DNA from 2 places in the Cytobacillus sp. Bva_UNVM-123 genome. Region 1 is predicted to be linked to the other one. Evidence: a T-box and tRNA genes for the amino acid it is inferred to sense, from the RefSeq annotation. Region 1 holds a T-box; the other holds one or more tRNA genes.
The links. A T-box is a leader RNA that pairs with one kind of tRNA and senses whether it is charged. The one in region 1 lies ahead of tyrS (tyrosine--tRNA ligase), so its partner is inferred to be a tRNA-Tyr.

Region 1 (3,388 bases):
ATAATATTTAAATCGCACTTAATTGATTTCTCAATTTCTTTAGTTCATTTTCTAGTTCATTGAGCTGTTTCTCCAAAGGAGATGTATTGCCATTAACAGATTCGAGCTTTTCTAAATCATTTTGCAATCGAATGTAATCAAGCTTTAGTTCCAGAATATTATTCTCAATTTGTGCTTTGTTCATTTCTATCCCTGCTTTTTAAATCCTTATTTGTAATTGATTAAGAAATACTTCTTTTTCCCACGGCGAATGATCGTAAATTGATTTTCAATTTTATCTTTTTCTGTTAGAACATAATCTGTCTCAGCTACACGGTCGCCATTTAATGAGACTGCACCGTTTGCCACATCTTCACGAGCTTGACGCTTTGATGGAGAAATCTTTGCAGCCACAAGTAGATCAACTAATCCGATTTCTTCTTCAGTTTTGTGGTCATATGATGGAACATCCTTAAAACCTTGCTTAATTTCTGCTGCTGTCAGGTTTTTAACATCGCCACTAAAAAGAGCTGCCGTAATTTTTAGTGCTTGATTTAATGCATCTTCGCCATGAATAAGTCGCGTCATTTCTTCAGCAAGTGCCTTTTGAGCTTTACGGAGATGTGCTTCAGTTTCAATAGATTGCTCAAGTGCTTCAATTTCTTCACGAGATAGGAATGTAAAGAATTTCAAGTATTTCACAACGTCTGCATCAGCTGTATTTATCCAGAATTGGTAAAACTCATATGGAGATGTTTTTTCTGGATCAAGCCAAACCGCTCCACTTTCAGTTTTGCCAAACTTCGTTCCATCTGCCTTCGTTACAAGAGGGATTGTTAAGCCATATGCTTTGGCTCCTTCTCCTGTCATTTTGCGAATCAGCTCTAACCCAGTAGTGATATTCCCCCATTGATCACTTCCACCAATTTGCAATTTACATTGATGATTCTCATATAAATGCTTAAAGTCCATTCCTTGCAAAATCGTATAAGTGAACTCTGTAAAGGATATCCCCGTTTCTAAACGTGACGCAATTGTATCCTTTGCAAGCATGTAATTAATGCCGATATGCTTTCCAAAATCTCTTAAAAAGGTAATGATATTTAATGGTGCTGTCCAATCATAGTTATTGACCATCGTTGCACCATTCTCACCATCAAATGAAAAAATTCTCTTTAACTGTCCTGTTAAACATTCAACATTATGCTGAACCGTTTCAATTGTTTGAAGTGTTCTTTCTTCAGTTGCTTTTGGGTCTCCAATTAATCCAGTTGCTCCCCCAACAAGAACAATAGGACGGTGTCCATGGTTTTGAAATCGTCTAAGTGTTAAAAATGGCAGTAAATGACCAATATGCATACTGTCACCAGTAGGATCCATTCCACAATATAAAGAAATCTTCTCTTTATTTAACGTATCTTTTAAACCTTCTTCATCTGTTTGCTGGTAGATAATCCCTCTCCACTGTAAATCCTCTAACAAATTCATTCCATTTTCCTCCTTTTAAAAATAAAAAAGCGCCCCTGCAAAATTGCAGGGACGCATAATTGAATTGCGCGGTACCACCCAAATTGAGGACAAAAAGCTCCTCCACTCAAACACGATAACGGATAATCCGTTCACTGCTATAACTAAAATTTTAGGTTGACAGCGAAAGCTCAAGGAGGTAATTCATCTTTCTACATGTACCGACTCACAGCAACCGCCGGCTTTCTGAAACAGAGATAAAAAGACTACTCATTCCCATCAAGGCTTATATAAATTTTTTAAGTTAAAGTATTTTTAACATAACAAACTAAAATTGTCAAACTAGCTTTTAAATATTCTTTGATCTTTTTAAGATCTATTGCTCAGTTAGGTTCCTATTTGAGCGGCGGGCTATCGGTTCGGGAATCGGTTAGCTCTCTTGATTCCCGTTTTAAGTAACACGCTTACTTTTCGGGAATCGGTCGGCTCTTTTGATTCCCGTTTTTAGCAAAGCGCTACATTTTCGGGAATCGGTTGACTCTCTTGATTCCCGTTTTTAGCAAAGCGCTGCATTTTCGGGAATCGGTTGACTCTCTTGATTCCCGGTTTGAGCAACTCGCTTACTTTTCGGGAATCGGTTAGCTCTCTTGATTCCCGTTTTAAGTAACACGCTTACTTTTCGGGAATCGGTCGGCTCTTTTGATTCCCGGTTTCAATGACACGCTTGCTTTTGGGAATCGGTTTGCCCTCTTGATTCCCGTTTTAAGTAACACGCTTACTTTTCGGGAATCAGTTGGCTCTTTTGATTCCCGGTTTTAGCAACGCGCTGCCTTTTCGGGAACCGGTTGGCTCTTTTGATTCCCGGTTTCAATGACGCGCTTGCTTTTCGGGAATCGGTTGGCGCTCTTGATTCCCGGTTTAAGTAACACGCTTACTTTTCGGGAATCAGTTGGCTCTTTTGATTCCCGGTTTTAGCAACGCGCTGCATTTTCGGGAATCGGTTGGCCCTCTTGATTCCCGTTTTAAGTAACACGCTTGCTTTTCGGGAATCGGTTGACCCTCTTGATTCTCGGTTTCAGCGACGTGCTACCTTTTGAGGAATTGGTTGGCTCTTTTGATTCCCGGTTTCAATGACACGCTTGCTTTTCGGGAATCGGTTGGCCCTCTTGATTCCCGGTTTAAGTAACACGCTTACTTTTCGGGAATCGGTTGACCCTCTTGATTCCCGGTTTCAGCGACGTGCTACCTTTTCGGGAATTGGTTGGCGCTCTTGATTCCCGGTTTTAGAAACTCGCTTACTTTTCAGGAATTAGTTCACTCACTTGATTCCCGGTTTGAGCAACTCGCTTACTTTTCGGGAATCGGTTGACTCTCTTGATTTCCGTTTTTAGCAAAGCGCTGCATTTTCGGGAATCGGTTGACTCTCTTGATTCCCATTTTGAGCAACGCACTAACTTTTCGGGAATCGGTCAACTCATTTAATTCCCGTTTTAAACAACACTTTACCTTTTCAGGAATCAGTCCACTCACTTGGTTCACAATGTACATTTTAATCAAAAATGAAAAAGAGCCTTTTAGACTATATGAATTTTACGAATACTTGAATCGTATTCTTATAAATAGACGTCTAAGTTAAAGAGAGAAATTTCAGAAAAAACTTTGTTGTTTTTATCGAAACTCAAACTGATAGAAATTTCATTTTATGCTATAATGTATCTGTTTTAGGGGGAATGATACGGATGAAAGAAAACCAAAATTTTATCGATAAATTGAAATCATTTTTTATGAATAAAAAAGCAGCAAAAGGGGCTAGAATCACTTATCAAGTCGCATGGAATTTAGTCCTGTTGTTTATTATCCTAGTTGTTCTAGGAGGTTCTTTCGCAGGTGGTGTAGGAGCAGGTTATTTTGCTGCACTTGTGAAAGATGAGCAAATACGTCC
Region 2 (3,388 bases), 2.4 Mb from region 1:
AATCGAAATAAAACGGGAATCAGGCATCAGCGATTGTTTCGCAACAGTTCTCATATCATCATTTGGTTCCACACCTATTACAGTAAATCCCCTATCAATCAGCTGCCTGCTTAATATTCCAGTCCCCGAGCCAATATCTGAATAATGCAATCCTCATTTAACCCAGCTTCAGTGATTAAATATTCAATATATTCATGAGGATAACTAGGACGGTATTTTGCATATACCTCAGTTTTTTATCTGTGAATTTATCTGTTGATTTCATAAAATCACCTTCTCCTTGATTCTTCAGACAAAATATTCACCATTTTGATTGTTTTGAAAAGCTGTACTCACGTATTTTACTCCTTCGGATTTAACAATTGTTCAAGTAAGACATATTACCGTTTTCCATTTCTTCTAAGAAAGTTTCGCAAATTCTGCGGGTTTGTTCCTTGTTTTGACTAACTATAGTATCAAACCTACTAATGGGGATATATTTCTCTTTTTCGGTTTGAAGAAGAACTAATTTCTCACGATACTCTTCCTTTTCAACTTCGTTCTCACCTTTATCTAACTTTTGATTAAGGAAAAAAATTTGAATATCAATCTTTTTTTCTTGTGTTAGTTCTTGTAAATAATTCTTTCATCGATTATTAAATTTACCACAATCTCAAAATACTCAGTTAAAGATTGTAGCCTCTTTGGAACAGGACAACGCTTTTTGACCCAATCGGAAAATTGCTGTGGAGTAATCCCTGCAGCCCTTCATATATTAACATACGAGACTTGATGCATATTATCTGGATTTTGTTCAGATATGCTTTTTTTGTTAAGCTCTTATCATTTTGAACTTAACAAATCAGTGTTATCAAAAGTGTTCCCTATGTAAGTTTTGTGTAAAATGAATTCAAATCTTATCGTTTTCTTCGTGTTCCTGAAAAACAAAAAATGCTGAGAAACATTGCTAAATCAATGGTTTCTCAGCATTTAATTTTTTAAAAATTGAACGTAAATTATTCTAACGATACCGGTGGCCGGGGTCGAACCGGCACTCCGTGAGGAACACGATTTTGAGTCGTGCGCGTCTGCCAATTCCGCCACACCGGCATATATAAAAGGAGACGATTAATATTTAATAATTGGAGGCGGCAACCGGATTTGAACCGGTGAATAAAGGTTTTGCAGACCTTGGCCTTACCACTTGGCTATGCCGCCAGATTAAAATGGAGCGGAAGACGGGATTCGAACCCGCGACCCCCACCTTGGCAAGGTGGTGTTCTACCACTGAACTACTTCCGCAGATGGCTGGGCTAGCAGGATTCGAACCTACGAATGACGGAGTCAAAGTCCGTTGCCTTACCGCTTGGCTATAGCCCAATAATAATTTATTATTACTATTCATTATACGAATTTATTTGATATATATTACTTAAAATATGGGGCGGCTGATGGGAATCGAACCCACGAGTGTCGGAACCACAATCCGATGCGTTAACCACTTCGCCACAACCGCCATAATGAATGGAAAGGGTATTAATTTCATAATCAATATTATATTATGGGGCGGCTGATGGGAATCGAACCCACGAATGTCGGAACCACAATCCGATGCGTTAACCACTTCGCCACAACCGCCATAATGAATGGCAGGGGTAGTAGGAATCGAACCCACATCAAAGGTTTTGGAGACCTTCGTTTTACCATTAAACTATACCCCTAAATGGTGGTGGGGGACGGATTCGAACCGCCGAACCCAAAGGGAGCGGATTTACAGTCCGCCGCGTTTAGCCACTTCGCTACCCCACCGTATACAAGACAGTGCCGGCCAGAGGACTTGAACCCCCAACCTACTGATTACAAGTCAGTTGCTCTACCAATTGAGCTAGGCCGGCATATTCATTTTTAATTCATTATTTAAATGGTGGCTCAGGACGGAATCGAACCGCCGACACAAGGATTTTCAGTCCTTTGCTCTACCGACTGAGCTACTGAGCCAAATGAAATATTACTTCCTAAACTAATTTTGCGATAAAAAGTGTGCGCCAAATCTCTTCTCGATTTGTTGCAAATTTTAAAAGTTTACCATTCGGTGATGTTTTGCTCTGTCGCTGTAATCTTTTAAAATTCTCTACCGACTGAGCTACTGAGCCAAACATTTTTTTAAATGGCGGTCCGGACGGGACTCGAACCCGCGACCTCCTGCGTGACAGGCAGGCATTCTAACCAACTGAACTACCGGACCAGATTGCGGGGACAGGATTTGAACCTGCGACCTTCGGGTTATGAGCCCGACGAGCTACCGGACTGCTCCACCCCGCGATAATAATATTTATTAGATTTCACAATGCTTGTTTTAAGCATTAGGACTGTCCCGATTTCAGGAAGCTTAGTCAAAAAGCAGCTCAATCGGTACAACTCGCAGTTTAATCGATGAAGTAACGCTCGTTGCTCCACCCCGCGACAATAATATTAATGGTGGAGGATGACGGGCTCGAACCGCCGACCCTCTGCTTGTAAGGCAGATGCTCTCCCAGCTGAGCTAATCCTCCGAAGCACAGGACGTGCGAGTGCATGCGTTGCGACAGGACGTCGCGCATTTAGCATGCCTTCTTAAAATGGTGACCCCTACGGGATTCGAACCCGTGTTACCGCCGTGAAAGGGCGGTGTCTTAACCGCTTGACCAAGGGGCCATTATATATTTATGTAAATGGCGGAGAGCAAGGGATTTGAACCCTTGAGACAGCTATAAACCGCCTACACGATTTCCAATCGTGCTCCTTCGGCCACTCGGACAGCTCTCCTAATGGCTCCGCAGGTAGGATTCGAACCTACGACCGTTCGGTTAACAGCCGAATGCTCTACCACTGAGCTACTGCGGAATGATAATAATAAAGCTGCTTGGCGGCGTCCTACTCTCACAGGGGGAGAGCCCCCAACTACCATCGGCGCTGAGAAGCTTAACTTCCGTGTTCGGGATGGGAACGGGTGTGACCTTCTCGCTATCGCCACCAAACCAATATCTTTATATTCTCATTTAAGAGATTTTCAAAGACATACTCTATTATAACTATTTTTTAGCTTTTTGCAAGAGGAAAATTTACAATTTCATTCCCTCAAAACTAGATAATGGTAAGAAGAAAAAAGAGTAATCTTAAAGCGTGTCCAGCTCCAGTGCCTAGGGGCTCGAGGTCTTAAGTCAATCCGTCAAGAAGGTTAAAGTACAACCTTCTCGCCGTCTCGTCTTAAGCTTGTCGCCCCTAAGCAAGGCACTTCCGCTTTTCGTTTTTGGTTAAGTCCTCGACCGATTAGTATTTGTCAGCTCCACGTGTCACCACGCTTCCACCTCAAACCTATCAACCTGATCATCTTTCAGGGGTCTTACTAGCTTGCGCTATGGGAAATCTC

Region 2: it encodes a tRNA-Tyr, which carries the amino acid that the T-box ahead of tyrS (tyrosine--tRNA ligase) is inferred to sense. The anticodon was not compared.

Annotation. Positions count from the first base shown of each region.
Region 1 covers NZ_CM177772.1:3,861,229-3,864,616, forward strand. Annotated here, with positions in the region: gene KDN24_RS19840 (SE1832 family protein) at 8-184, opposite strand; gene tyrS (tyrosine--tRNA ligase) at 208-1,467, opposite strand; T-box leader at 1,512-1,738, opposite strand; gene KDN24_RS19850 (transglycosylase domain-containing protein) at 3,186-3,388, shown strand, end outside.
Region 2 covers NZ_CM177772.1:1,507,934-1,511,321, reverse strand. Annotated here, with positions in the region: partial or broken gene KDN24_RS07235 (class I SAM-dependent methyltransferase) at 1-265, opposite strand, end outside; tRNA gene KDN24_RS07230 (tRNA-Leu) at 1,008-1,089, opposite strand; tRNA gene KDN24_RS07225 (tRNA-Cys) at 1,123-1,197, opposite strand; tRNA gene KDN24_RS07220 (tRNA-Gly) at 1,207-1,281, opposite strand; tRNA gene KDN24_RS07215 (tRNA-Gln) at 1,285-1,359, opposite strand; tRNA gene KDN24_RS07210 (tRNA-His) at 1,420-1,495, opposite strand; tRNA gene KDN24_RS07205 (tRNA-His) at 1,542-1,617, opposite strand; tRNA gene KDN24_RS07200 (tRNA-Trp) at 1,627-1,700, opposite strand; tRNA gene KDN24_RS07195 (tRNA-Tyr) at 1,704-1,788, opposite strand; tRNA gene KDN24_RS07190 (tRNA-Thr) at 1,802-1,874, opposite strand; tRNA gene KDN24_RS07185 (tRNA-Phe) at 1,902-1,977, opposite strand; tRNA gene KDN24_RS07180 (tRNA-Asp) at 2,148-2,224, opposite strand; tRNA gene KDN24_RS07175 (tRNA-Met) at 2,228-2,301, opposite strand; tRNA gene KDN24_RS07170 (tRNA-Val) at 2,456-2,531, opposite strand; tRNA gene KDN24_RS07165 (tRNA-Glu) at 2,599-2,673, opposite strand; tRNA gene KDN24_RS07160 (tRNA-Ser) at 2,692-2,784, opposite strand; tRNA gene KDN24_RS07155 (tRNA-Asn) at 2,788-2,862, opposite strand; rRNA gene rrf (5S ribosomal RNA) at 2,880-2,996, opposite strand; rRNA gene KDN24_RS07145 (23S ribosomal RNA) at 3,269-3,388, opposite strand, start outside.